Regions from separate parts of the Streptomyces sp. NPDC097595 genome, predicted to be linked through region 3. Evidence: riboswitches for the same ligand, from Rfam matches in the RefSeq annotation. Region 3 holds a riboswitch; each other region holds the start of a gene.
What was found. A riboswitch is a leader RNA that binds a small molecule or an ion and turns the genes downstream of it on or off. The one in region 3 is predicted to bind thiamine pyrophosphate.
Positions count from the first base shown of each region.

Region 1: another riboswitch for thiamine pyrophosphate. It lies ahead of ACIQZN_RS04610 (thiamine ABC transporter substrate binding subunit); the one in region 3 lies ahead of thiO (glycine oxidase ThiO).
Region 2: another riboswitch for thiamine pyrophosphate. It lies ahead of ACIQZN_RS01450 (purine-cytosine permease family protein); the one in region 3 lies ahead of thiO (glycine oxidase ThiO).
Region 4: another riboswitch for thiamine pyrophosphate. It lies ahead of thiC (phosphomethylpyrimidine synthase ThiC); the one in region 3 lies ahead of thiO (glycine oxidase ThiO).

Region 1 covers NZ_JBIWCN010000002.1:430,327-437,247, reverse strand. The annotation lists gene ACIQZN_RS04625 (LOG family protein) at 1-161, shown strand, start outside; gene ACIQZN_RS04620 (ABC transporter ATP-binding protein) at 173-1,198, opposite strand; gene ACIQZN_RS04615 (ABC transporter permease) at 1,201-2,805, opposite strand; gene ACIQZN_RS04610 (thiamine ABC transporter substrate binding subunit) at 2,892-3,995, opposite strand; TPP riboswitch at 4,080-4,196, opposite strand; gene rlmN (23S rRNA (adenine(2503)-C(2))-methyltransferase RlmN) at 4,255-5,361, opposite strand; gene ACIQZN_RS04600 (hypothetical protein) at 5,482-6,012, shown strand; gene ACIQZN_RS04595 (phosphatidate cytidylyltransferase) at 6,078-6,921, opposite strand, start outside.
Region 2 covers NZ_JBIWCN010000001.1:326,977-333,897, reverse strand. The annotation lists gene ACIQZN_RS01470 (SPFH domain-containing protein) at 1-1,008, shown strand; gene ACIQZN_RS01465 (hypothetical protein) at 1,005-1,904, shown strand; gene ACIQZN_RS01460 (NUDIX hydrolase) at 1,977-2,483, shown strand; gene ACIQZN_RS01455 (FBP domain-containing protein) at 2,534-3,028, shown strand; TPP riboswitch at 3,072-3,165, shown strand; gene ACIQZN_RS01450 (purine-cytosine permease family protein) at 3,156-4,538, shown strand; gene ACIQZN_RS01445 (helix-turn-helix domain-containing protein) at 4,647-5,561, opposite strand; gene ACIQZN_RS01440 (lipase family protein) at 5,788-6,921, opposite strand, start outside.
Region 3 covers NZ_JBIWCN010000006.1:276,010-282,930, forward strand. The annotation lists gene pknB (Stk1 family PASTA domain-containing Ser/Thr kinase) at 1-1,559, opposite strand, end outside; gene ACIQZN_RS12700 (thiazole synthase) at 1,648-2,442, opposite strand; gene thiS (sulfur carrier protein ThiS) at 2,445-2,663, opposite strand; gene thiO (glycine oxidase ThiO) at 2,660-3,835, opposite strand; TPP riboswitch at 3,833-3,945, opposite strand; gene ACIQZN_RS12715 (NAD(P)/FAD-dependent oxidoreductase) at 4,042-5,289, shown strand; gene ACIQZN_RS12720 (Rv2175c family DNA-binding protein) at 5,340-5,705, shown strand; gene thiE (thiamine phosphate synthase) at 5,803-6,456, shown strand; gene metF (methylenetetrahydrofolate reductase [NAD(P)H]) at 6,608-6,921, shown strand, end outside.
Region 4 covers NZ_JBIWCN010000020.1:93,581-100,501, forward strand. The annotation lists gene ACIQZN_RS27520 (SsgA family sporulation/cell division regulator) at 28-465, shown strand; gene ACIQZN_RS27525 (YibE/F family protein) at 545-1,867, opposite strand; TPP riboswitch at 1,938-2,071, shown strand; gene thiC (phosphomethylpyrimidine synthase ThiC) at 2,064-3,857, shown strand; gene ACIQZN_RS27535 (hypothetical protein) at 3,914-4,726, opposite strand; gene ACIQZN_RS27540 (metallophosphoesterase) at 4,910-5,968, opposite strand; gene ACIQZN_RS27545 (LacI family DNA-binding transcriptional regulator) at 6,144-6,921, opposite strand, start outside.

The DNA.
Region 1 (6,921 bases), on a different contig from region 3:
TCCCCATGGTGCTGGTGGACCACGACCACTGGACCCGCGAGCTCCCCGCCTGGCCCCTCCTGCAAACCCTGGCGTCGGGCCGGAAGATGGAGGCCTGCATCGCCCTGGTCGACACGGTGGAGGAAGCGCCGGAGGCCCTGGCCCGGCTGTGGGGGGCGTAACCCTCTCCCCCTCAGAACAGCGCCGGCAGCACCACGCACTCCGACGCGTCGAAGGTGATCCCCACCCGCTCGCCCTCCTCCGGTGTCCCGCGCAGCGAGCACTCGGCCTCCAGCACGGGACCGCGTTCCGGGTGCAGGGTCACGGCGACGTGGCTGCCCCGGAAGGTGCGGGCGCCCACGACGCAGCGCAGGCCCTTCTCCGGGGTACCGATGCGGACGCCGGCCGGACGCACCAGCAGATCGCACGCGCCCTGCGGTGACCCGGCCGGCACCGGTACCTCACCCCACTCCGTGTCCGCCGCCTCGCCCTCGACGGTCGCCTCGACCACGTTGTCGAAGCCCAGGAACCGGGCCACGAAGGCGGAGGCGGGGCGCTGCCACACCTCCAGCGGGGTGCCGGCCTGGGCGACGCGGCCCTCGCGCATCACGACCACCCGGTCGGCCAGCGCGAACGCCTCCCCCTGGTCGTGGGTGACGGCGAGCACGGTGGTGCCGAGGCGGCCGAAGAGGGCGCGGAGCTCCACGACGAGCCGTTCGCGCAGGCTGCGGTCCAGCTGGCCCAGGGGCTCGTCGAGCATCAGCAGTCTGGGGCTGGGGGCGAGGGCCCGGGCCAGGGCGACGCGCTGCTGCTCGCCGCCGGAGAGCGCGGCGACGGCGCGGCGTTCGGCGCCGGGGAGGCCCACGAGGTCGAGGAGTTCGGCGACCCTGCGGTCCTGTTCGCCCCGGCCGACGCCGTGCATCCGCAGGCCGAAGGCGACGTTGGCGCCGACGTCGCGGTGCGGGAAGAGCTGGTGGTCCTGGAACATCAGGCCGAGGCCGCGCCGGTGGACCGGGATGCCGTCCTGGTCGGTGCCGTCGAGCAGGACCCGGCCGCCGTCCGGCTCCTGGAGGCCCGCGACCAGGCGCAGCAGGGTGGACTTGCCGCTGCCGCTCGGCCCGAGGACGCAGACGGTCTCGTGGTCGGCGACCTCCAGGTCGACCCCGTCGAGCGCGGCCCGGTCGCCGAAGCGGACGGTGGCCAATTCGAGCGTCAGCATCTCTAGAACTCCCCGGATCGGTCGGTGCGGATGCGTTCGAGCAGCAGCAGCGACACCGCGCACACGAGCATCAGGATGGTGCTGAGGGCCATGGCCTGGCCGTAGTTGAGGTCCCCGGACCGGCCGAGCAGCCGCGCCACGGCCACCGGCAGCGTCGGATTGTCGGGCCGCGCGATGAACACGGTCGCACCGAACTCGCCCAGCGACACGGCGAACGCGAACCCGGCGGCGACCAGCAGAGCCCGCCGTACGAGCGGGAAGTCCACCTCGCGCCAGGCCCGCAGCGGCGAGGCCCCGAGCACCGCCGCCGCCTCCCGCAGCCGTGCGTCCACCGCGCGCAGGACCGGCAGCATGGTCCGTACGACGAAGGGCACCCCGACCAGCGCCTGGGCGAGCGGCACCAGGATCCAGGAGGTACGGAGGTCCAGCGGCGGCTTGTCCAGGGTGATCAGGAAGCCGAAGCCGACGGTGACCGCCGAGACCCCGAGCGGCAGCATCAGCAGCGCGTCGAAGCCCCGGACGAGCCGGCCCGCCCGCCGGGTCAGCGCGGCGGCGGCGAGCCCTCCGACGACGAGGGCGATCAGCGTCGCGACGAGGGCGTAGCGCAGGGAGTTGCCGATGGCCTCGATCGGCGCCACCAGGAACGTACCGCTGTTGGCGTCCGCCGAGGTCAGCGCGCGGTAGTAGGCGAGACCGGAACCGCCGAGCGAGCGTTCCACGAGTACCGCGAGCGGCAGCAGGACCAGCAGCAGCACGCTCAGCAGGACCCCGGCGAGCAGCGTCCACTGCCCGGCCCCCTGCGGCCTGCGCGCGGTCACCGCCGGGTCGACCAGCTTCAGCGCGCGCTCCCTGCGGCGTACGGTCCAGGCGTGCACGGCGAGGATCGCGCCGACGGCGGCGAACTGCACGAGCGTCAGCACCGCGGCCGTGGGCAGGGCGAGCAGCTGCGCGGTCTGCCGGTAGATCTCCACCTCCAGCGTGGAGAATCCGGGACCGCCGAGGATCTGTACGACCCCGAAGGAGGTGAAGGTGAAGAGGAAAACCATCAGCGCGGCGGCGGCCACGGCCGGGGCGAGCGCGGGCAGCGTGACACGGCGCCAGGCGGTGAACCGGCTCGCGCCCAGCACCCGGGCGGCCTCCTCCTGGCGCGGGTCGAGCTGCGCCCAGAGCCCGCCGACGGTGCGGACGACGACCGCGTAGTTGAAGAAGACGTGCGCCAGCAGGATCGCCCACACAGTGGTGTCGAGCCGTACGCCCCACAGCTCGTCCAGCAGCCCGCCGCGGCCGAGCAGCGCGAGGAACGCGGTGCCCACGACGACGGTCGGCAGCACGAACGGCACCGTGACCACGGCCCGCAGCACCTGCTTGCCGGGAAACTCGAACCGGGCGAAGACATACGCGCCGGGCAGCGCGATCAGCAGGGTCAGCGCGGTCGAGGCGAGCGCCTGCCACAGCGTGAACCACAGGACGTCCAGGATCTCCGGCCGGGCCAGCACCTCGCCGAACCGGCCGAACTGCCAGACGCCGTCCGCCTTGAGCCCCCGGCCCACGATCGCGGCGACCGGGTAGGCGAAGAACACGGCGAAGAACGCGACGGGCACGGCCATCAGGCCGAGCCGCACCGCGGTCCCGCGCCGGGCCCGGGCGCGTGCGGATCTCCCGCGCGCGCCCGGTCCGCGTACGGGAGTCTTCGCTACTTCACTACGAGCGAGGACCATGACTGGACCCACTGCTCACGGTTCTTGGCGATGGCGTCCGGGGCGACGGTCGCCGGCTTCTCGGCGGTGGCACCGAACTTGGTGAAGAGCTCGGGCACCTTCGCGTCCTTCGCGACCGGGCTGACGAACATGGTGAGCGGCATGTCCTCCTGGAACTTCTTCCCGATGAGGAAGTCCAGCAGGGCCTTGCCACCCGCCTCGTTCTTCGCGCCGTCCAGCAGACCGGCGAACTCGATCTGGCGGAAGCACGTCCCGGTGGCGACCCCGGTCGGGGCGGTCTTCGGCTGCGGGTCCGCGTAAAGCACCTCGACGGGCGGGCTGGAGGCGTAGCTGACCACGAGCGGGCGGTCGGCCTTGGCCTTCCTGCCGCCGGCCGAGCCGGAGAACTCCTCGTTGTACGCCTGCTCCCAGCCGTCCACGACCTTGACGCCGTTGTCCTTCAGCTTCTTCCAGTAGTCCTGGTAGCCGTCCTCGCCGAAGGCGGAGACGGTGCCGAGGAGGAAGCCGAGTCCGGGCGAGGAGGTCGCGGCGTTCTCGGTGACCAGCAGGTCCTTGTACGCGGGCTTCGCCAGGTCCGCGAAGGTCTTCGGCGGCGCGAGCTTCTTGTCGGCGAAGTACTTCTTGTCGTAGTTGACGCAGATGTCACCGGTGTCGACCGGGGTGACCCGGTGCTTGTCCGCGTCCAGCTGGACATCGGCCGGGACCCGGTCCAGGCCCTTGGCCTCGTACGGGGTGAACAGGCCGTTGTCCAGGGCGCGCGAGAGCAGGGTGTTGTCGACGCCGAAGAACACGTCGCCGCGCGGGGAGCCCTTGGTCAGGATCTCCTGGTTCAGGGCGGCGCCCGCGTCCCCGCTCTTGAGGACCTTGACGGTGTAGCCGGTCTCCCGGGTGAACTCCTTCAGGACGTCCTTGGAGGCGTTGAAGGAGTCGTGGCTGACCAGCGTGACGGTCTTGGAGCCGGTGCCCTTGGTCGAACCGGAACCGGAAGCCGAGTCGTCGGAACTTCCGCAGCCGGCCAGCGCGGTGACGCCGAGCGCGGCGGCGACGGCCGCCACCGCGGCCTTCTGGGTGGTGCTCATGTGTGATTCCTCCTGGAGTGACCAGGAAGAGACGCGGCCCCGCCCGCACACCGGCCGGAGCCGGAAGCGGGCAGGGCGCAACAGCTTGAGTAAGGTCCGAACTTCCTACCCGGAATGACCCGGGCGAGGTTCAGAGGGTCTGCGGCCAACCTGTCCTTGGTGCCGCACTCTCAGCGCTGTGGCGCTCCCCTGTCGGAATATGAAGTTGATTTCGGCCCCAGGCTACACGGCCGTTTTCGGCCGTGGTCCGGGCCCGCTTTCAGCGCTCGGAGGCCGCCAGCTGCCCGCAGGCGCCGTCGATCTCCTGGCCCCGGGTGTCGCGGACGGTGACCGGGACGCCGTGGCTCGCGATGGCCTCCACGAACGCCCGCTCGTCCTCGGGCCGCGAGGCGGTCCACTTGGAGCCGGGCGTCGGGTTGAGCGGGATCAGGTTGACGTGGACGCGCTTGCCCTTGAGGAGGCGGCCCAGCAGGTCGCCGCGCCACGCCTGGTCGTTGATGTCGCGGATCAGGGCGTACTCGATGGAGATGCGGCGGCCCGACTTCTCCGCGTACTCCCACGCGGCGTCCAGCACCTCGCGCACCTTCCACCGGGTGTTGACCGGCACGAGGGTGTCGCGCAGCTCGTCGTCCGGGGCGTGCAGCGAGACCGCGAGGCGGCACTTGAACCCCTCGTCGGCGAACCGCAGCATCGCGGGCACCAGGCCGACGGTGGAGACGGTGATCCCGCGCTGCGAGAGGCCGAGGCCGTCGGGCTCGGGGTCGGTCAGCCGGCGGATCGCGCCGACGACGCGGTTGTAGTTGGCCAGCGGCTCGCCCATGCCCATGAACACGATGTTGGAGAGCCGGGCGGGCCCGCCCGGGACCTCGCCGTCGCGCAGCGCGCGCATGCCGTCCACGATCTGGTGGACGATCTCCGCGGTCGACAGATTGCGGTCGAGACCGGCCTGCCCGGTCGCGCAGAACGGGCAGTTCATCCCGCAGCCGGCCTGTGAGGAGATGCACATCGTGACCCGCTCCGGGTAGCGCATCAGGACGGACTCGACCAGCGTCCCGTCGTGCAGCTTCCAGAGGGTCTTACGGGTGGTGTCGTCGTCGCAGCTGATGTGCCGGACGACGGACATCAGGTCGGGGAACATCGCTTCGGCGAGCTTGTCCCGCGATCCGGCCGGGATGTTGGTCCACTCGGCCGGGTCGTGCGCGTACCGCGCGAAGTAGTGCTGCGAGAGCTGCTGGGCGCGGAACGGCTTCTCGCCGATCGCGGCGACGGCCTCCCTGCGCTCGGCGGGCGTGAGGTCGGCGAGATGCCGCGGCGGCTTCTTGGCTCCGCGGGGCGCGACGAAAGTGAGTTCTCCGGGCTTAGGCATGGTTCTTCCAGTGTGGCAGACGCGCGGAGCTGTCCCGGTGCGTCGCGGTGAGGGGCGGCTCACGGGGTAACCGGGTCAATACAGGGAGTTCCGCAGCAGCCGCCGCAGGAGGTAGGTGCCGTGCACACCGTCAAACACTGGTTCAACGACAGCCTGATCGGGCAGGGCCTGGTGGTCTTCGGACTCGGCGTGGGCCTGAACGCGCTGTTACGCCACGACGACCCCCCGGCCATGTGGCTGGTCCAGGCCGCCGTCTACACCGTCGTCGTGATGGTGGCCATGGCCCTCCAGCGGAGGCGCACGAGCCGGGCGACGGGCGCGTCCCCGGGTGCCATCGCCGGCCTCGACCGCAAGATCCGCCACCGTGAGGTGCCGAACGACCCCGAGGAACGGGCCGTGATGCGGCGACTGGTCGACGAGCATCTGGGGAAGATGGAACGAGGGAAGCGGTGGCTCCCGTTCTGGATGGGGTTCATGGGCCTGATCGTCGTCGCCATGTGCGTACTCGCCGCCACCACCGGGGGCTCTCTGCTGTTCCCGCTGGCCTTCGCCTTGTTCATGGCGGCGTTCTGCGTCTGGATCCTGTGGATGCGCCGCCGGTCGCTGGCGTTGAACCGCGGCATGCGGACGGCACTGCGCGAGCGCGGCTGACACCACATGGCTGAGGGGCCACCGCTCGTGAGCGGTGGCCCCTCAGCCATGTGTGCGGTCCGGTCTCAGCCGGAGCCGACGAACAGCACCAGCAGCAGCCAGACCACCGGGGCGGTCGGCAGCAGCGAGTCCAGCCGGTCCATGATCCCGCCGTGGCCCGGGAGCAGCGTGCCCATGTCCTTGATGCCCAGGTCCCGCTTGATCATGGACTCGCCCAGGTCGCCCAGGGTGGCGCTGGCCGCGACCGCGAGGCCCAGCAGCAGCCCCTGCCACCAGGAACCGTCGTCGATCAGGAACTGCATGCACAGCGCACCGGCCACCATGGCGAAGGTGACCGCCCCGAACAGGCCCTCGCGCGTCTTGCCGGGGCTGATGCGCGGCGCCAGCTTGTGCTTGCCGAACCGCCAGCCGACCGCGTACGCCCCCGTGTCGCTGACCACGGTCAGCAGCAGGAAGGTCAGCACCCGCTGCGGGCCGTCGTCGGCCTTCAGGAGCATGGCGACGAAGGTGGCCAGGAAGGGCACGTAGAACGCGGCGAAGATGCCCGCCGTGACGTCCCTGAGGTAGTCCTCGGGCGGCTGGGCCATCCGCCAGACGAGCACCGCCAGGGCGGTCAGGGCCATGGCGATCCAGGCACCCTCGGCCCCGCGCGCGTACCCGGCGATCACCATGGCGGCGCCGCCGACGGCGAGCGGCACGAGGGACGCCTTGATGCCCTTGCGCTCCTCCAGCCGGGAGGTGAGCTCCCACAGGCCGACCACGACGGCGAGCACGATGACGCCGACGAAGACGGCCTTGACGACGAAGAGCGAGACGACGACCAGGGCACCGAGCCCCAGGCCGACCCCTATGGCGGCTCCCAGGTCCCGGCCCGCGCGCTTCTTCTGCGGCGGCGGGGGCGGGGGCGGC
Region 2 (6,921 bases), on a different contig from region 3:
ATGGCCGACATCACCCGCCGCTTCGGCTGGCGCCATCTCCGCTCGGCGCCCACCGCGCACATCCGCCACCACAAGCGCGGCGAGCTGGCCCACGACGGGGCAGGACTGAGCTTCTGGTACCGGTCGCTGAGCGCCGCGCTCTCCGAGGTGCCGGTCAACGACCGCGAGCTGGCCATGGCGTTCCACGCGCGCACCTCCGACTTCCAGGACGTCACGGTCCAGGCCACCGTCACTTACCGGATCAGCGACCCGGCCGAGGCGGCCGCCCGCATCGACTTCTCCGTCGACCCGGACACCGGCGCCTGGCGCGGCGCCCCCCTCGAACAGATCGCCACCCTGCTCACCGAGACCGCCCAGCAGCACACCCTGGACGTGCTGGCCCGCACCCCGCTGGCCGGCGCCCTGGTCGACGGGGTCGCCGCCGTCCGCGAGCGGGTGGCGGCCGGTCTCGCCGCCGAGCCGAGGCTCCCCGCCACCGGCATCGACGTGGTGGCCGTGCGCGTCGTCGCCATCCGCCCCGAGGCCGAGGTGGAGCGCGCCCTGCGCACCCCCGCCCGCGAGCAGATCCAGCAGGAGGCCGACCGGGCCACGTACGAACGGCGCGCGGTGGCCGTCGAGCGCGAGAGGACCATCGCGGAGAACGAGCTCGCCAGCCAGATCGAGCTGGCCCGGCGCGAGGAACAGCTCGTCGAGCAGCGCGGCACCAACGCCCGCCGGGAGGCCGAGGAGTCCGCCGCCGCCGACGGGGTGCGCGCCGAGGCGGAGGCCGCCCGCACGGTGCGGCTCGCGGGGGCCGAGGCGGAAGCGGCCCGGCAGGTCGGCGCGGCGCGCGCCGAGGCCCAGGCGGCGTGGCTGCGGGCGCACGGCGAGGTGGAGGCGGCGACGCTGCACGCGCTGGCGGCCACCCGGCTCGCCGAGAATCTGCCGCACATCGACAGCCTCACCCTGTCGCCGGACGTGCTCACGGGCCTGCTCAGCAGGCTGGGCCGGCCGGAGGCCGGGGCGTGAGCCTGGCCCCGCGGGCGGTCCTCGTCCACCGCACCACGGAGTACGAGGAGCTGCTCGCCCGCCACGGCACGCACGGCCAGGCCGCGTTCGTCCTGGGCGCGCGGGGCCGGTCCATCGAGGAGGTGGCCCGCCGGCACGAGCGGACCCGGCAGGCCCTGGCGGATGTGGCGGCGGCCGTTCCGCTCACCTGGCGGCACTGCCGGGTGGAGCGGGCCGACCTGGACCGGTTCCTGTTCGCGCCCGAGGACGTGGTGGTGGTCGTCGGGCAGGACGGCCTGGTCGCCAACGCCGCGAAGTACCTCTCCGGCCAGCCGGTCGTCGGCATCGACACCGATCCGGGCCGCAACCCCGGCGTCCTGGTGCGCCACCGCCCGGCCGACGCGGCGGCGCTGATGCGGGCGGCCGTGGCGCCGGGCGGGCGGGCCGACGCGCTGACGATGGTGGAGGCGGTGGCGGATGACACACAGCGGCTGCTCGCCCTGAACGAGGTCTACCTCGGCCCGCCCGGCCACCAGACGGCCCGCTACCGGCTCGGACCCGACACCGCGGACTCCCCCGCCGAGCCGCAGGCGTCCTCCGGCGTCCTGGTCGGCACCGGCACCGGGGCGACCGGCTGGCTGCGCTCGCTCTGGCAGGAGCGCCACAGCGCCCTGCCGCTGCCCGGGCCCGCCGATCCCCGACTGCTCTGGTTCGTCCGGGAGGCGTGGCCCTCGCCGTCGACCGGCACGTCGTTCGTCTCGGGCGAGCTGGGGCCCGGTCAGGGGCTGCGGCTGACCGTGGAGTCGGACCGAGTGGTGGTGTTCGGCGACGGGATGGAGGCGGACGCGCTGGAGCTGACGTGGGGGCAGAGCGTACGGCTCGGGGTCTCGGAGACCTCGCTGCGGCTGGCGGTATGACGGCGGTGGGCGGACGCGGCATCCCCGTAGGCTCCTCAACGCCCACCGTCCCGCCCCCTTCAGAGGAGCACCATGGCCGCCGAGAACCCCCTCGCCCCGTCCCGTAACACCCGGCCGCCCCAGGCCCAGGCCGCGCTGGGGGTCGGGGTGATCGTGCAGGACGCGCAGGGCCGGATCCTGCTCGGCCGGCACCACAGCGGCACCTGGGAGCTGCCCGGCGGCAAGGTCGACCCGGTGCCGGAGTCCGTCGCGGCGGCGGCCGTACGGGAACTGCGCGAGGAGACCGGGCTGACGGTCCCCGAGGACGAGGTCACCGTCTTCGCGATGCTGCACGACGCCCTCGGCGGGATCAACCGCGTGACGATGGCCGCCCTGGTGCGCGTGGACACCGGCACGGCGCGGGTGACCGAGCCGCACCTCATCAGCACCTGGGAGTGGACCACGCTCGACGCGCTCCCCTCGCCGCTCTTCGACCCGTCCGCGCAGATCCTCGCGACCTGGCGCCCGGACCTCGGCATCCCGCATCCGCCCGTGCACCGGCTCATCCTCGCACCCAATGAGCCCCAGGTGGTCCCCTAACTGAATTAATCGTTTGCCTAGGGGCCATAGGCAGAGTTAGCTTCGTGGGTATGAAGGCCCTGACCGAGCAGGACATCCGCTCATCGTTCGTGAATTGCTCCAAGGGGGAAGCCAAGCGTCTGCCGCTCCCCCGTGATTTCGAGGAGCTGCCGTGGGACGACCTCGACTTCCTCGGCTGGCGCGACCTGTCCGCGCCGGGACGCAGCTACATCGTCACCGAGCACGAGGGCGAGCCCGCCGGGATCTCGCTGCGCTTCCCGTCGCAGCAGCGCGGCTTCCTGCACCGGAGCATGTGCTCGCTCTGCCTGACCACGCACCCGGGCAGCGGGGTCTCCCTGATGACCGCCCGCAAGACCGGTCCGGCCGGGCGCGACGGCAATTCGGTCGGCCTGTACATGTGCACCGATCTGGCCTGCTCGCTGTATGTGCGCGGCAAGAAGAAGGTGGACTCCGGGGCCCGGTTCAAGGAGAGCCTGACCACGGAGGAGCAGATCGCGCGCACCGTCGACAACCTCCACGCGTTCGTGGCGAAGCTCTTCAGCTGACCCCTGCGAAGACATCGGACGGGCCGGCGCTATCCTGGCCGCCACACCGGACACGGGGTGCCCCGCACGGGGCTGAGATCACACCCGTCGAACCTGAACCAGTTAGCACTGGCGGAGGGATGTCTTCATGTCGTTGCCGTATGCCCAGGACGAGCGCGCCGCCTTCGGCGGGCGCATGCCCACCGCCCCCGGCGATCTGCGCATCGAGGCGAACGGGATAGCCCCGGTCCCCGCGGACCGCCGTTACGGCGGGGCGGGCCGGCTGTTCACCGTCTGGTTCGCGCCCAATCTGACCATGACCGGCGTCTTCACCGGCACCGTCGGCATCGCGCTCGGCCTGGACTTCGCGACCGCGCTCGCCGCCGTCGTGCTCGGCACCCTCGTCGGCGCCGCGCCCACCGCGTATCTGGGCACCTGGGGCAGTCGCACCGGATCGGGGCAACTTCCGCTCGCCCGGCTGGCGTTCGGGCCGGGCGTGGTGCTGCCGGGCGCCTTGCAATGGCTGTCGTCCATCGCCTGGGACGCCCTGATCGGCCTCTTCGGCGGGGACGCGCTGGCGCAGCTGTGCGGCTGGCCGTTCTGGCTGGGGGTCCTGGTCATGATGGCCGCGCAGGGTGCGCTCGGGGTGCTGGGTTACGAGGTGATCCACCGGCTCCAGACCGTGATGACGTTCGCCCTGGCCGCCGCCTTCGCGGTGCTCGCCACGAAGCTCCTGAACGGGGTGGACCCGGTGACCACCTCGGCCGTGCACGGCGCGGACCGGGCCGGGGCGTTCGTCCTGACCTGCACCATCGCCCTGAGCCTGGCGCTGTCCTGGGCGCCGTACGCGAGCGACTTCAGCCGCTATCTTCCGAGCGGGACGTCCCGGACGCGCATGTTCTGGTGCACGCTGGGCGGGATCAGCGCCTCCTTCGTGGCGGTCCAGACGATCGGGCTGTGGGGTGCGTCGGTCTTCACGGACCAGACCGCGCGCGGCATCGACTCACTGCTCGGCGGGGGCGCGCTCGGGGCGTTCGGGCTGCTGGCGGTGGCGCTGGCCGCGCTGTGCAGCAACGCGATGAACGACTACAGCGGTTCGCTCGCGTTGCAGACCATGGGGGTACGCCTGCCGCGTCCGGTGGCCGCGGCGCTCGCCGCCGCCCTGGGGTTCCCGCTGGTGCTGTGGATGCACGCGGCGGACACGACGGCCCGCTTCCAGAACGTGCTGCTGCTCGTCGGCTACTGGATCCCCGGCTTCGTGGCGATCGTGTCCGTGGACTGGCTGGTCCGCGCCCGGGCCCGGCGCGGCGCCCCCGTCGACCTCGCGGCCGAGCACGCCCGGTCGCGCCCGTGGTGGCCGGCGCTCGCCGCGTTCGCCGTGGCCTTCGCGGCGGCGGTCCCGTTCATGAGCACCGGCCTGTACGTGGGCCCGGTGGCCGAGGCGCTGCACGGGGCGGACCTGGCGTACGGGGTGGCGTTCCTCGTGGCGCTCGCGGTGTACGCGCCGCTGCGGATGCGCCGGGTCCGCTGACTCCCTCGCGGGGCTCCCGGAAACAAGCCGGGTTGCCCCCGTAGGTACCGAGGTCCCTTCAACGGGCCCGGGACCGGCGGCAGTCCGCCGGTCCCGGCGCCCCGTTCGTCAGGGCATCCTGGCCGTTCCGGTCGGCGCGCACTGCATCTGCTTCTCCGACGGGATCTCCCCGCACACGCTCATGGAGTCGAGCGGCGCCTCCTTGGAGACTCCGAGCATCTTGGTGTACGAGTCGTGCTCGAAGCGGATGAAGGCGTCCAGCTCCATCCCCCGGGCGTCCTTGATGATCACCTTGTCGCCGACGGCGCCGCCCTCGATCCGGCCCCAGACCGCCTGGCAGGCGGCGCTGTAACGGAGTTCGATCTGCATCCCGCGCAGATAGGTGCTCTTGGCGGTCTTGGCGTCCCACTGGCACTCCATGGCCTGGGGGTCGTTGCGCCAGCAGGTGGCCGACGTGCACTTGACCTTGATGTCGCCCGCGCCGGGCACGAGGTCCGCGCCCTGTCCGCTCGCCTTCTTGCTCTCGGTACGGGTCGTGGCGGCATCCGGGCCCTGGTCCGCTCCCGCGAGGTACGGGGAGAGCAGCCCGGTCGCCACCGAGCCCATCAGGGCGCCCGCCGCGATGTACCCGATCACCGCGCAGCGCCGCCGCCACGACACCCCGGGCCGCTCGCCCGGCGTCCGCGCCTCGGCGGCCGTGTCACCGGCGGCGGTGGGCGCGTCCGTGGCCCGGTCCCGCCCTGCCGCGACCGGCGCGCCGGCTCTGGCCAGCAGGTCGAGCAGCGGTTCCGGCGGGGTGCCCGCCACCGCCGCCAACTGCTCGACCGCCACGGGGGTCGGCAGCTGCTTGCCGTTGAGGAACCTCTCCCACGAGGATCGGCTGTAGTGCGTACGGTCGGCCAGCCCGCCGAAGCTGAGCTGAGCCCCCTCCTTGATCCTCCGCATCTCCGCGCCCAGTTGTGCGCGGGCCGCCGCCGTGGCATCCGGTGCCGGGTTCTTCCGATCCGACTTCGCGTTCGACATGCAAGACCCCCCTCGTCATGTGCGCCCGCGCGTCGTCTCCTCCCCCGGGTCCGACGCGGCGCGAGGGACACAATAGATCGGGTATGTGACAGCTCCGCGACAGCTCAAGTGCGTGGCGCGGCGCGGACGCGGGCCTGCCGGTCCCCCGGTCGGCGCCTCCTTCGGGGCACCCGTGAAGGTCTGCGCGGGTTGCCAGGAAAGGGTGCGCGCGATGCCAAGTTCCCGCTCACCGTCGCGGCCGGGCGAAGAGGCGGTCGATCCAGCGGGTGACGTCCGGCAGGGACGCCGACAGGACTCCGCGGTGGTCGGACCCGGGGTAGGTGTACGAGGTGACGTGGACGCCGTTCGCCCGCAGTTGCTTGTCCAGGGCGGCGGTCCAGGCGGGCTGGATGACGGTGTCCTTGCCGCCCTGGGCGAGCAGCACGGGGACGCGCGGGGACAGCAGGCCCGGCTCGTTGTCGGCGAGCACCTTGTCGAGGGAGGAGAGGTCGGCGTCCTTGCGGAAGATCTCGTCGCTCTTCAACGAGCCCCAGGAGCCCGGGTCGCGGAGCTGCGCGCTGCACAGCCGGTCCGCGTCACCGGCCACCGCCAAGGCCTTCGGCGTGAAGATGTCCTTGTCCGGCACGGGGCGAACGGTCTGCGCGCCGCGGACGATCAGCGGGAAGAAGTCGCTCACCCCGGCGAGCGGCTGCTCGCGCAGCGCCGGCACGGCCTTGCTGAGCTGCGAACCGGGCGCCAGCGCGGCCGCCCCGATGAGCCGCAGTTCCGGCGTCCAGCGGTTGGCGAGGTCGGCGGCGAAGACCGCGGCGTGCCCGCCCTGTGAATGGCCGTACGCCACCCACTCGTTGCTCAGGTGGCGGGAGAGCTGGTGCGCGGCACGGGTCAGGTCGGCGGCGGCCCGGGCCTCCGCCTCGCCGACGAGGTAGCTGTGCGTGCCGTCGGTGCCCAGGCCCTGGTAGTCGGTCCGGGTCACCGCGTATCCGCGTGCCACCCAGGGGGCCACGGTGTCCTGCATCGCCTGGAGATAGTCGTGCGCCGGGCCGTTCGCGGTGTCCCGCGATGGGGCGCAGGCGTCCGCCACGCCCGTGGTGCCGTGCAGCCAGGAGAGCACCGGCCGGCCGCCCGCCGGGGGCCGCCCGTGCGGGATCGCGACCGTGCCGGAGACGGCCACCGCCCTGCCCTGCGGGGTCACCGAGCGGTACAGCACACGCCAGTTGTCGGCGCCCGCGAAGGCCGCGACCCCGGTCAGGCGCTGCGCCCGGATGAGCGTGCCGTGCCGTCCGTGCTCCACCAGCCCGCGGGACGCGTGGTAAAAGCCTTCGCCGCGCGGCCCTTCGGGAACGCCGCCTCCGTGGCCCGC
Region 3 (6,921 bases):
GGGACGTCGACGCGGCTGCCCTTGGAGACGACGATCGCGACCGCCGAGTCCGGGTGGCGCTCGGTGCCCGCCTCGGGGTCCGTGCGCACCACCTCGCCGGCCGCCACGTCGTCGTCGAACTCCTTGGTGACGAGGCCCGGGAGCAGGCCCGCCTTCGTCAGCCGCTGCTTGGCTTCGGCGAGCCGGTCGCCCGCGACATCGGGCACCTGGATGATCTCGGGGCCGCGCGAGACGACGAGCGAGACCGAGCCGTTGCCCCTGATCCGGGCGCCGGACTCGGGGTCGCTGCTGATCACCTTGCCCCGGTCGACGGTGTCGCTGAAGGCCCGCTTCACGCCCTTCAGCTCCAGGCCCGCGTCGGAGAGCCGCTTCCCGGCCGCCTTCTCGGTCTGGCCCAGCAGCGAGGGGACCTTCGTGAACTGCCCGGAGTTGATGTACCAGACGCCGCCGCCGACGCCCAGGACGACGAGCACCGCCAGGACCGCCGCGAGCAGCCCGCGCCGGGGGCTGCCGAGCGGCCCCCTCCGGCGCGGCGGGCGCGGATGCTGCGGGGGCGCGGGCGGGGGCATCTCCAGCCGGCTGGTGTGGTGGGCGGTGCCCAGGTCCTGCGGCAGCACCCGGGGGATCACCGTCGTCCGCGCGTCGGACCCCGCCGCCGCACCGCCCGGGGCGGGCTCCGGCCGGGCCTGCGGCGGTACGGCGTCGAGCTGCGCGTCCGTGAGGGCGGCGCGCGCCCGGCGGGCCACGGCAAGGAGCGCCACCGCGTCGAACGGGCGGGCCTCCGGGTCCCGGGCGGTCGCGCCCGCCACCAGCGCGTCCAGCTCGGGCGCCAGACCGGGGACCACGGCGGACGGGGGCGGCACGTCCTCGTGCAGATGCTGGTAGATGACCTGGGCGGGGGACTCCCCGTCACGCGGCTTGGCGCCGGTCAGCATCTCGTACAGCACGACCCCGCAGGCGTACACATCGGCGCGGGTGTCCGCCGTGCCGTGCTCGATCTGCTCCGGGGCCAGGTACGAGACGGTGCCGAGGATCGTCCCGGTGGTGTTCGTCACCGAGCCCACGGCCCGGACCAGGCCGAAGTCGGCGACCTTGACCCGGCCGTCGTCCCCGATCAGCACGTTCTCCGGCTTCATGTCGCGGTGCACGAAGCCCGCGCGGTGCGCCGCGCCGAGGGCGGCGAGGACCGATTCCAGGATGTCCAGCGCGGCCCGGGGCGCGAGCGCGCCGCGCTCGCTCAGCACATCGCGCAGCGTGCAGCCGGCGACGTACTCCATGGCGAGGTAGACGTACTGCCCCTGGGCGCCCTGGTCGAAGACCCCGACCACATTGGGGTGGGCGAGATGCGCCACGGACTTGGCCTCGCGGATGAAGCGCTCGACGAATGAGGCGTCGGTCGCCAGCGCCGGGTGCATCACCTTGAGGGCGAGCACCCGGTCGAGCCGCATGTCCATGGCCCGGTAGACCGTGGCCATGCCGCCCACGGCGATGCGGGCATCGACGCGGTAGCGGCCGTCGAGCAGCTGCCCGACGAGGGGGTCCTGGAGGGTCGTATCCACCATGCGAGTCTACGAGCCGCCGCGGACAGGCCCGCCGCGGTGGAGCGAACCCGGGGCAGTACTGCAGCCGAGCCGTGACAGGCGCGGGTCAGAATGCCGGCCGCTCCGGATCGAGCACCGCCCGCCCGGCCGTCGGCGAGGACGCCTCCGCGAAGTGGCGGCGCGGGATGCGCCCGGCCCGGTACGCGAGCCGTCCGCCCTCCACCGCGTGCCGCATCGCGGCGGCCATCAGCTCCGGCTCCTGGGCCCGGGTCACCGCTGAGGCGAGCATCACAGCGGAGCACCCCAGCTCCATCGCGAGCGCCGCGTCCGAGGCGGTCCCGGCGCCGGCGTCCAGGATCACCGGGACCCCGGCCCGCTCGGTGATCAGCTGGAAGTTGTGCGGGTTGCGGATGCCCAGGCCCGAGCCGATGGGGGAGCCGAGCGGCATGACCGCCGCGCACCCCACGTCCTCCAGCTTCCGGGCCAGGACCGGGTCGTCGTTGGTGTACGGCAGCACGGTGAAGCCGTCGTCCACCAGGATCTCGGCGGCGTCCAGCAGCTCGACCGGGTCGGGCAGCAGCGTCCGCTCGTCGGCCACCACCTCCAGCTTCACCCAGTCCGTGCCCAGCGCCTCCCGGGCCAGCCGGGCGGTGAGCACGGCCTCCCCGGCGGTGTAGCAGCCGGCGGTGTTCGGCAGCACCCGGATGGACAGCTTCCGCAGCACGGAGAGCACCGAGCCCTGCACGGTCGGGTCGAGGCGGCGCATCGCGACGGTGGTCAGCTCGGTGCCGGACGCGATCAGCGACCGCTCCAGCACGTCGAGGCTGGGCGCCCCGCCGGTGCCCATGATCAGCCGCGAGGTGAACTCGCTGCCGCCGAGGGTGAACAGGTCGTCGGACATCGTCAGCCTCCCTGGACCGCGGTCAGGACCTCGACCCGGTCGCCGTCGGCGAGCGCGGCGGCGGGCCACTGGCCGCGCGGCACCACGGTCTCGTTGAGCGCGGCGGCCACCCCCGCCGTCGCGTCGGTCAGCGTCGCGACGAGGGCCTCCAGGGTGGTGCCCGGCGCGACGGCGGCCGGGGCGCCGTTCACGGACACGGTGAGCGGGGTGGGCTCGGTCATGCGGGCTGCTCCTGGGGTGCGGGGACCGGGGCGAACCGGCCGGGGGAGAAGGGGCGGGCCGCCTCGGGCAGCTCGCCGTCGGCCAGCAGCGACGCCATGGCGTCCCCGGTGACAGGGGTGAGCAGCACGCCGTTGCGGCCGTGGCCGGTGGCGAGGTGGAGGCCGGGCAGCGCGGTGCGGCCGAGCAGCGGGGCGTTGTCGGGGGAGGCGGGGCGCAGACCGGCGCGGGTCTCGGTGAGCGGCAGCTCGGTGATGCCGGGCACCAGCTCGTGGGCGTCGCGCAGCAGCTCGTAGACGCCGCCCGCCGTGACGGTGGTGTCCCAGCCCATCTCCTCGGTGGTGGCGCCGACGACCAGCTCGCCGTTCTCGCGCGGTACGAGATAGACGTGGCTGCCCCGGACCACCGCGCGCACGGTGCGCGAGAGGAAGGGGGCGTACGCCGGGGGCACGGTGAGGCGCAGCACCTGGCCCTTGACCGGGCGCACCGGCGGCAGGACGTGGGCGGGGACCCCGGCGAGCCGGCCGCTGAGGCTGCCCCCGGCGAGCACGACCTGGCCGGCGGCCACCTCCGTACCGTCGTCGAGCACGGCGCCCACGGCCCGGTCCGCGACCACGGAGAGGCGGTCGGCACGGCGGCGGTGGAAGACCACTCCGGCCCGTTCGCAGGCGGTGAGCAGCGCGGCGGCGAGGCGGCGCGGATCGACCTGGTGGTCGCCGTCCACCCGGAGGCCGCCGCGCACGCCCGGGGCGAGCATCGGTTCCAGGCGGCGGCACTCGCGCCCGGTCAGCCACTCCGAGTCCAGGCCCGAGCGGCGTTGCAGCTCGTGGAGTTCGCGCAGGTGGGCGCGGTCGTCGGCGTCGAGCGCGACGGCCAGGGTGCCGCAGGCCCGGAAGCCGATGTCCTGCCCGCTCGCCTCCTCCAGCTCGGCCGTGAACTCCGGATAGTCCCGGGCGGAGGCGAGGTTGAGCGCGAGCAGCGTCTCCTCGCCGTAGTGCAGCTCGGTGACGGCGGCCAGCATTCCGGCCGCGACCCGGGCCGCTCCGCCGCCCGGCTCGGGGTCGGCGAGCGCGACGGCCAGACCGCGCCGCGCGGCCCGCCAGGCGGTCACCAGGCCGATGATGCCGCCCCCGATGACGAGGACGTCGGACCCTTCGGTGGGATGGGTGCGCATTGGCGTCCAGCCCCTCCCTTCGCCGGCATGACCCGGATCAGGTTCGTACGGTCGGAGGCCGCCCAGCCTCCCTCTCAGCCCGGTGCGTCCGGGCTCCCGCGTGTCTTACGGTGGCCACCCTAAACCCCGCCCGGCGGACCGGGTAGGGAGGGCCGGGGGAGGGGGCGCCCTTTCCTGATGGCTCGTCAGCTACGTAAGGTGGACAGGTGAGCGAGCAGCAGCGGGCAGAGCGGACGGAACGCCGGGTCGTCGTCGCGGGCGCGGGCATGGCGGGCGTGCAGACCGCCGTCGCCCTGCGGGAACAGGGCTTCACCGGCCCCGTCACCCTGATCGGCGCCGAACCGCACCAGCCCTACGACCGGCCCCCGCTGTCCAAGGCGGTGCTGCTGGGCAAGGCCGAGGAGTCCGCCTTCGACATCGACTTCGAGGGGCTGGACATCGCCCTGCGCCTGGGCTGCGAGGTCACCGGGGTCCGCGCCGGCGCCCACGAACTCGACACCTCCGAGGGCCCGGTCCCCTACGACGTCCTGGTCCTCGCCACCGGCGCCGAACCCGTCGCCCTGCCCGGCTCCGACGGCGTCCCCGGCGTCCATCTGCTGCGCACCCTCGACGACGCGGCCCGGCTGCGGCCCGTCCTGGAGGCCGGGCACCCCGTCGTGGTCGTCGGCGCCGGCTGGATCGGCGCCGAGTTCGCCACCGCCGCCCGCGCCGCCGGCTGCGAGGTCACCGTCGTGGAGGCCGCCGACCGCCCCCTGGCCGGAGCGCTGCCCGCCCAGGTCGCCGCCCCGATGGCCGCCTGGTACGAAGAGAGCGGCGCCCGGCTCCTCACCGGCGCCCGGGTCGCCCGCGTCGAGCCCGGCACGGTGGTCCTCGCCGACGGGCGGACCCTCCCGGCCGGCGCGGTCGTCGTCGGCATCGGCGCCCGCCCCGCCACCGGCTGGCTCGCCGGCTCCGGCATCGCCCTCGGGCCCGAGGGCTCGGTGACCGCCGACGCGGCGCTGCGCACCTCGCTCCCCGATGTGTACGCGGTCGGCGACTGCGCCTCCTTCCCCTCGGCCCGCTACGGCACCCGCCTGGTCGTCCACCACTGGGACAACGCCCTCCAGGGGCCCAGGACCGCCGCCGCCCACATCGCGGCGGAGGACGCCGACATCCCGCCGTACGACCCCGTGCCCTACTTCTGGTCCGAGCAGTTCGGCCGCTTCGTGCAGTACGCCGGGCACCACGCGGACGCGGACACCCTGCTGTGGCGCGGCGACCCGGCCGGGCCCGCCTGGTCGGTGTGCTGGCTGCGCGACGGCGCCCTGGTCGCGGTGCTCGCGGTGAGCCGCCCGCGCGACCTGGCGCAGGGGCGCCGGCTCATCGAGGCGGGTGCCCTGCTCGACGCGGACCGGGCCGGGGACCCCTCCGTACCGCTGAAGTCGGCGACGCTCGGGCCGTCCACGCGTCCCTGAAGAGCCGAGTCCGGGTTTCGGCTGTCAGTCCGGGATGGCAGGCTTGTCCCGTGACCGAGATTGACGCAAAGACCGATGCACTCGTCCCTGCCTGGCTCTACCTGCCCGACATCGCGGAAATGCTCGATGTCGAGGTGACGCGTGTGCGGCAGCTGGTCAAGGAGGGCCAGCTCATCGCCGTACGCCGTGGGGAGAACCGGGCACTTCAGGTGCCCGCCGCCTTCATCGACGGCGACAAGGTGGTCAAGGGCCTCTCCGGGACCCTGACCCTCCTGAAGGACGACGGCTACTCCGACGAGGAGATGCTCGAATGGCTCTTCACCCCCGACCCGTCCCTGCCGGGCACGCCCGCGCAGGCACTGAGTGAGAATCGCGGCACGGAGGTGAAGCGCCGCGCCCAGGCGCTCGCCGTCTGACCGCACCGGGAAGCGGGCCGCACCGCGCGAGCGGGCGGCCCGCTTCCCCGCGCCGCACCACCGATCCGCCGCCACCGTCCCCGGGGGGAACCGCACCATGTCCACGCCTCGCACCCAGCTGTCCGACGCCCGGCTCTACCTGTGCACGGACGCCCGCAGGCGCCAGGGGGACCTGCCCGACTTCCTCGACGCGGTCCTCGCCGGCGGGGTGGACATCGTCCAGCTCCGCGACAAGGGCATGGAGGCCGGCGAGGAGCTGGACCACCTCGCCGTCCTCGCGGACGCCTGCAAGCGGCACGGCAAGCTCCTCGCCGTCAACGACCGGGCGGACGTGGCCCACGCCATCGGCTCCGACGTGCTGCACCTGGGCCAGGGCGACCTGCCGGTGCCGGCGGCCCGCGCGATCATCGGCGCCGAGCCGGTCATCGGCCGCTCCACGCACGCCGAGGCGGAGGTCGACGCCGCCGTCGCTGAGCCCGGCGTGGACTACTTCTGCACCGGCCCCTGCTGGCCCACCCCCACCAAGCCCGGCCGCCACGCGCCCGGCCTGGACCTCGTCCGCTACGCCGCCTCGCTCGCCCCCGCCCGCCCCTGGTTCGCCATCGGGGGCATCGACGCGGACAACCTCGACCAGGTGCTGGACGCCGGTGCCCGGCGGGTCGTGGTCGTACGGGCCCTCACCGAGGCGTCCGACCCGGGTGCCGCCGCCGCTGAGCTGGCACGACGGGTCCGCGAGCGCGCCGGAGCCTGAGGGGGGACGGCCGCTGCCGGTGAGGCGGTCGGGGACCCGTCCGGTACGGAGCTGGGACGAATCTGTCCGAAGGATGGACAAGAATCAGTCAATTCCGGCAAATGACTCCGGTTCGGTTGGGGCCCCGCCCCGCCCTGGTTAACCTGCCCGTATGGCCCTTGGCACACCTTCCACCAGGACAGATCACGCGCGCACCGTGCGTGAGATGCTCGCGACCGGCGCGACCTCGTACTCGTTCGAGTTCTGGGCGCCCAAGACCGAGAAGGGCGAGCGCAACCTGTGGAACGCGCTGCGCCGGGTCGAGGCCGTCGCCCCGAGCTTCGTCTCGGTGACGTACGGAGCCGGCGGCTCCACCCGCGCCGGCACGGTGAAGGCCACCCAGGACATCGCCGCCGAGTCCACGCTCACCCCGGTCGCGCACCTCACGGCGGTCAACCACTCGATCGCCGAACTGCGCAACATGGT
Region 4 (6,921 bases), on a different contig from region 3:
CAGATTCATCTACTGCGGGGTTGAACGATGCGCGAGTCGGTTCAAGCTGAGGTCATGATGAGCTTCCTCGTCTCCGAGGAGCTCTCATTCCGTATCCCGGTGGAGCTCCGGTACGAAGTGTGCGATCCGTACGCGATCCGGATGACCTTCCATCTGCCCGGCGACGCCCCCGTCACCTGGGCCTTCGGCCGTGAGCTGCTGCTCGACGGCCTCAACAGCCCCAGTGGTGACGGGGATGTCCACATCGCGCCGACCGAGCCCGAGGGGCTGTGTGATGTCCACATCCGGCTGCAGGTGGGTGCCGACCGTGCGCTCTTCCGGGCGGGCACGGCACCTCTTGTCGCCTTCCTCGACCGTACGGACAAGCTGGTGCCGCTCGGGCAGGAGTGCACGCTGGGTGACTTCGACGGCAATCTGGAGGAGGCGCTGGGGCGCATTCTGGCCGAAGAGCAGAACGCGGGCTGATGTGGTTTACGGCTCGGGAGCCGTCTTGCCACTCGAACACGACACCTGCCGATCGGGTGAATCACGCTGTGTGTTCCGGTCACGGCCTCGCCCGCCGTCGCCGGCCCCTGCCGCTCCGCACGGGTGCCGAAGCCCCGGCTTCCGCGCCGACCCCCGTGCGGTCCGCGGAGACGACCAGCGCCGCGAGCGCTGTCGTCACCGGCACGGAGGCGACCAGTCCGATCGAGCCGACGAGAGTGCGCACGATCTCCTCCGCCACCAGCTCGCTGTTGGCGACCGTCCCCACACTGCTCTGCGCGACCGTGAACAGCAGCAGGAGGGGCAGCGCGGCGCCCGCATAGGCGAGCACCAGGGTGTTGACCACGGAGGCGATGTGATCGCGGCCGATTCTGATCCCTGCCCGGTAGAGCTGCTTCGCAGTCATGGTGGGGTTCGCCTGGCGCAGCTCCCAGACCGCCGAGGTCTGGGTGACCGTGACGTCGTCGAGCACTCCCAGGGAGCCGATGATGACGCCGGCCAGCAGCAGTCCGCTCATGTCGATGTGCGGATACAGGCCGTGGATGAGGCCGGTGTTGTCGTCGGTGTTCCCGCTCAGGCTCGCCCAGCCGATGAAGAGCGAGCCGAGCAGCCCGATCAGCAGCAGTGAGATCAGGGTGCCGATGACGGCGACGGAGGTGCGGGCGGTCAACCCGTGGCAGATGTAGAGCGCGATCAGCATGATCGCTCCGGCCCCGACGACCGCCACCAGCAGCGGATTCGAGCCCTGCAGTATGGCCGGAAGGATGAACAGGGTCAGTACGGCGAACGACAGGGCGAGCGCCACCAGGGCCATGACCCCGCGCATCCTGCCCACGAGCACCACCGCGAGGGCGAAGATCCCGGCCAGCAGATACAGGGGGAACTTCCGGTTCACGTCCGTCACGGAGTACTGGAGGTCATGGGGCGCGTCGGGGGCGTACGCCACCACCACCCCCTGGCCCTCCCGCAGTTGCCTCGGCGCGTCCGGCTGGACGACCTCGACGAACCGGCGCCCCGAGTCGGGGCCGGTGGTGACCTCGACGGTGGCCTTCTCGCAGCGGCCGCCGGACGCCGGTCCGTCCTCGGGGGGTTGGGTCTCGCCGCTGACGGGAAGCTGGGCGGCGTTCACGTCCTTGCAGTCGACCTTGACGACGCTCACCACCTTTCCCTGCTGGGTCTGCCGGTCGAAACCGACACCGGTCCGTTCGTGCCCAGGCGCACCATTCGGCCAGAGCGCCACGAGGCCGACGAGTACGGCGGCCGCGAAGGGGATCAGCACGGCGGCGATCACCTTGCGCAGATGGGTGGAGACGGGTGCGGCCGGGCCATGGCTGTGCGTGTGCTGATGGCCCTGCGGTTCTGGGTCGCGATGAGGGGGCGTCACCGGCCGATCATCGCAAGAAGGAAGGGGCCCTCTGTTCAGCTCACCCGTCCGGGGGCTAGCGTGGTGGCACCTTTGCACACGCGGGAGCTCGGAGCACCGGGCTGAGAGGGCGCTGACCGCCGTACGACCGTACGGGAGACGCTGCGCCGACCGCCGAACCTGTTACCGGGTAATGCCGGCGTAGGGAGTAGGTCTCATGACCACATCGGACACACGCACGCCTGCCTCCAATCAGGGCGACGAGGCCGGGAAGTCCATCGGCTGGCACAAGGGATACGTCCAGGGGCCGCGCCCCGACATCCGGGTGCCGGTCCGCCAGGTGCACCTGACCAACGGCAAGGACGTGACGCTGTACGACACGTCCGGGCCGTACACCGACCCCGCGGTCGGGACCGACGTCCGGCGCGGCCTCGCACCGCTCCGGGAGAACTGGATCATCGCCCGCAGCGACACCGAGGAGTACGCGGGCCGCCCCGCCCGTCCCGAGGACGACGGGCTCAAGCACACCTCGCCACGGGGCGGGCTGCGCAATCTGGACGCGGTGTTCCCCGGCCGCCCGCGCCGCCCGCGGCGGAGCCGGGACGGACGGCCCGTCACCCAGCTCGCGTACGCCCGCAGGGGCGAGATCACCCCGGAGATGGAGTACGTCGCGGTCCGCGAGAACGTGCCGGCGGAGGTGGTGCGCGAGGAGATCGCGGCCGGTCGCGCGGTGCTGCCCGCCAACGTCAACCACCCGGAGACCGAGCCGATGATCATCGGAAAGCGGTTCCTGGTGAAGGTCAATGCCAACATCGGCAACTCCGCGGTGACGTCCTCCATCGAGGAGGAGGTGGACAAGATGACGTGGGCGACCCGGTGGGGTGCGGACACGGTCATGGACCTTTCCACCGGCCGCAACATCCACACCACCCGTGAGTGGGTTCTTCGCAATTCACCCGTACCGATCGGAACCGTCCCCCTCTACCAGGCCCTTGAGAAGGTCGACGGGCGGGCGGAGGAACTGACCTGGGAGATCTACAAGGACACCGTCATCGAGCAGGCCGAGCAGGGCGTGGACTACATGACGGTGCACGCCGGCGTACGCCTGCCGTACGTGCCGCTGACCGCGCGGCGCAAGACCGGCATCGTCTCCCGGGGCGGCTCGATCATGGCGGCGTGGTGCCTGGCGCACCACAAGGAGTCGTTCCTGTACGAGCAATTCGAGGAGCTCTGCGAGATCCTCGCGGCGTACGACGTGACGTACTCACTGGGCGACGGGCTGCGCCCCGGGTCGATCGCGGACGCCAACGACGAGGCCCAGTTCGCCGAACTGCGCACGCTCGGCGAACTGAACACGGTCGCCAAGCGGTTCGGCGTGCAGACCATGATCGAGGGGCCGGGACACGTCCCGATGCACAAGATCAAGGAGAACATCGACCTTCAGCAGGAGATCTGCGAGGAGGCGCCGTTCTACACGCTCGGCCCGCTGACCACCGACATCGCGCCGGCGTACGACCACATCACCTCGGGTATCGGGGCCGCGATGATCGCCTGGTGGGGGACGGCGATGCTCTGCTACGTGACGCCCAAGGAGCACCTGGGGCTGCCGAACCGGGACGATGTGAAGACCGGGGTCATCACGTACAAGATCGCGGCCCACGCGGCCGACCTGGCCAAGGGGCACCCGGGGGCGCAGGAGTGGGACGACGCGCTGTCGGACGCGCGGTTCGAATTCCGCTGGGAGGACCAGTTCAACCTGGCGCTCGACCCGGACACGGCGCGGGAGTTCCACGACGAGACCCTGCCCGCCGAGCCCGCGAAGACGGCGCACTTCTGCTCGATGTGCGGTCCGAAGTTCTGTTCGATGAAGATCAGCCACAGCATCAGCGAGCAGTTCGGCGGCGCGGAGAGCGCGGAGGCGACGGCCGAGGAGATCGCCGAGGGGATGCTCGGCAAGTCGCGTGAATTCGCGGCGGGCGGGAACCGGGTCTATCTGCCGTTGGCCGACTGACCTGCTACGGGACCGGTCGCGCACGGCTCCGGCGCCTGGTGCCGGAGCCGTGGCGGTCAGTCCAGTTCGTGCTCGGGACCGCCGAAGTCGGGGCTGGTGAAGTCCGGGCTGCTGTACGTGGGGCGGGGCGCCGCGGCCGGGCCCTCGTCCGGGCCGGCGAAGTCGGGCCTGCTGTAGCCGATCTTGGGGAGGCGGCCCGTCGGGCGGTGCGGGGCGGGGACCGCGGGACCGGCGGCGGGCTCGGCGAGGGCGTCGCGCAGGAAGGGCACGATGCCCCGCTCCAGCAGCGCCTGCCGCCAGGCGTCCTTGGCGCGGGCCACGTCGTCGGGCAGCTGTTCGCGGGCTTCCCGCGCGGACAGGGACGTCGAGCCGTTGCGCAGGGCGGCGATGAGCAGGCCGATGGCGGCGACGAAGATGGCGGCGGCCGTGACGGCGGCGAAGAACCAGCCGGCGTCCACCATGGGGCCGGCGAACGCCGGTGGCGGCTCCAGCATCTTCAGGAGGTAGCCGACCAGCAGGAATATGGCCGCCGCCGTACCCGCCAGCATTGGCGCCAGAACGGTGACGACCGCTCCTATGCCGGCCCCCGACTGGCCGAGGCCGTCCGGCGCTGCGCCGGAGGCCGTGTCCCGGGCGGTGGCGCGTGCTTCGTCGCGGACCTTCACGTACTGCACGTACTCCGCGGCGGCCGTGGCAGTGATCAGGGCGACGGCCGCCAGCGCCATGGTGCGCAGCTGGACGGCGTTGAGGCGTTCGCCGACGGCGGCCAGTTCCGGTCGTTCGTGTGCGTGACGCAGTGCGTCGTCGAGGAGCCGTTCGTACTCGGGCCGGTCCTCGGTCAGCAGGTGCGGAGCGCTGTTCATCTGCATCCCCCGATGCTCCGTCGGGCCTGTGTGCCCGCTGGGTCCGGGCAGTTTGGGCGGAAACGGAGGAGAGCCTGCTTACTGATAGGCCGATGGTAGAGCGCGCACGGCACGGGGTGACAGAGGGTTTCCGGAATTGGCCCCTGCACTCGGCGTGGTCAGCTCGGGATGCGTCTTCCCCGCAGGGCGTCAGTCATGCAGGGGGAGTTGGACGACCAGTAGCTTTCCGGCCATGGTCACCCCGCCGTCCATGGCGATGGCGAGCCCGTCCGCGTACACATGCGGCCCGTCGACCTGCGGCCCGGCACCGTCCTCGCTGTCCTCGGAGCCGACCTCGCCGGTCAGGTACGGGATGGGGCTGTGGCCATGGACGACGCGCCGGCCGCCGTAGGCCGCCATCAGTTCCTGGACGGCCTGGGCGCCCGAGTCGTCGCGGAAGGCGAACCGCTTGGTGAGCTTGCGGAACAGGTCCCAGCACTCGTCGGCGTCGTTACGCGTGAGGATGGCGTGCACCGTGTCGTTGACGTCCTCGATGGTGGAGCCGTAGTCGAGGTACGCCGTCGTGTCCGAGTGCATCAGGAGGTGCCCGTCCTCCTCGACGACGGCGTCGAGCCGGGACATCCACTGGAGGTGGACGTCCTGAAGGCGCTCCATGTCCGTCTTCTGCCCGCCGTTGAGCAGCCAGGCCGCCTGGAAGGTGGCCGTTCCCGCGCCGGAGTTCACCGGGGTGTCGCCGAACCGCTTGGCGCCGATGAGCAGCAGCTCGTGGTTGCCCATCAGGGCCTTGCAGTATCCGCCGGCGGCCGCGGCCTCGGCGGAGAGCCGCATGACGAGGTCGATGACGCCGATGCCGTCGGGGCCCCGGTCGGTGAAGTCGCCGAGGAACCAGAGGCGCGCGTTGCCCGCCGCCCAGCGGCCTTCGGAGTCGATCAGACCCTGCTCGGCGAGGGCCGCGATCAGCTCGTCCAGGTAGCCGTGGACGTCACCGACCACGTAGAGGGGGCCGAGGCCCGGAGCGGCGGCGGGGCGCGGTTCTGGCACGGGCTGCACCTGGGCGGGTTCGTCGACGCTGATGACGGGAAGATCGCGCGCCGTCGGGGTGTACCCCTCCGGCGTCCCGCCCTCGGGGAAGGCGTTCCCCGGGTGCGGCGACGCGGGCGGCGCGGGGGACTGCGCATAGGGCGGTACGCGGAAGTCGCGCAACGTCGCCGTCCGCACCACGGGTTCCTGACCGGCCCCCTGTGTCATCGACCCCTCCACACCACCGTCGCGCCGCCGTACACCTGACGGGCCCTGCTGGTCGGGTTGGTCCGCGGTGTCGTGCGTCCATCATAGGAATGCAGATCGTGCTCTGGGACGCACCAGGGGTGGTGAATCCTTCCGCATGCCAGGTTCGTCGGTCGATTGGTCCTAATTGGGATGATCAGTCCCCTGCCGGGGAACGCGGCGCACTGACCGTGGTGCGGGGCGGGCGGCGTTGCGAGGACGTCCGGACGATGAGCTCCGTCGGCACCACCCGTTCCACCGGACCGTCCTGGTCGACGCCCTCGATGGCGTCGATGAGCAGCTGGACGACTGCCGTGCCGATCCTCCGCGGCTTCAGCGAGAGCGTCGTGATGGGCGGCTCGGTCGTCGCGTACACCGTGGATTCGCTGCAGCAGACGAGGAGCAGGTCCTCGGGGACGCGCAGGCCGTAGCGGCGGGCGGCCGCCAGCAGGTCCGTGCCGTTGGGGTCGAAGAGCCCGTAGACGGCGTCGGGGCGGTCCGGACGGGCCAGCAGCCGGTCGGCTGCCACCGCCCCCGCGCACGGGTCGTGGGCGGGATAGGACTCGTAGACCGGATCCTGCCCCACGCGCTCGCACCAGTGCAGGTAGGCGGTGGTGGAGAGCCGGGTGTACGTGTCGGTGGTGGTGCCGGTGAGCAGTCCGATACGGCGGGCCCCGGCGGCGGCCAGATGGTCCAGGAGGTCGAGCACGGCCGCCCGGTGGTCGTTGTCCACCCAGGCGGTGACGGGCAGCGACCCAGCGGGACGGCCGTCGGAGACGACGGGCAGCCCCTGGCGGACCAGCTCGGAGACGACCGGGTCCTGGTCGGACGGATCGATGACGACGGTGCCGTCGAGCGCCACGTTGGACCAGACGTCGTGGCGCGAGGTGGCCGGCAGGATGACCAGGGCGTAGCCGCGGGCGAGGGCCGCCGAG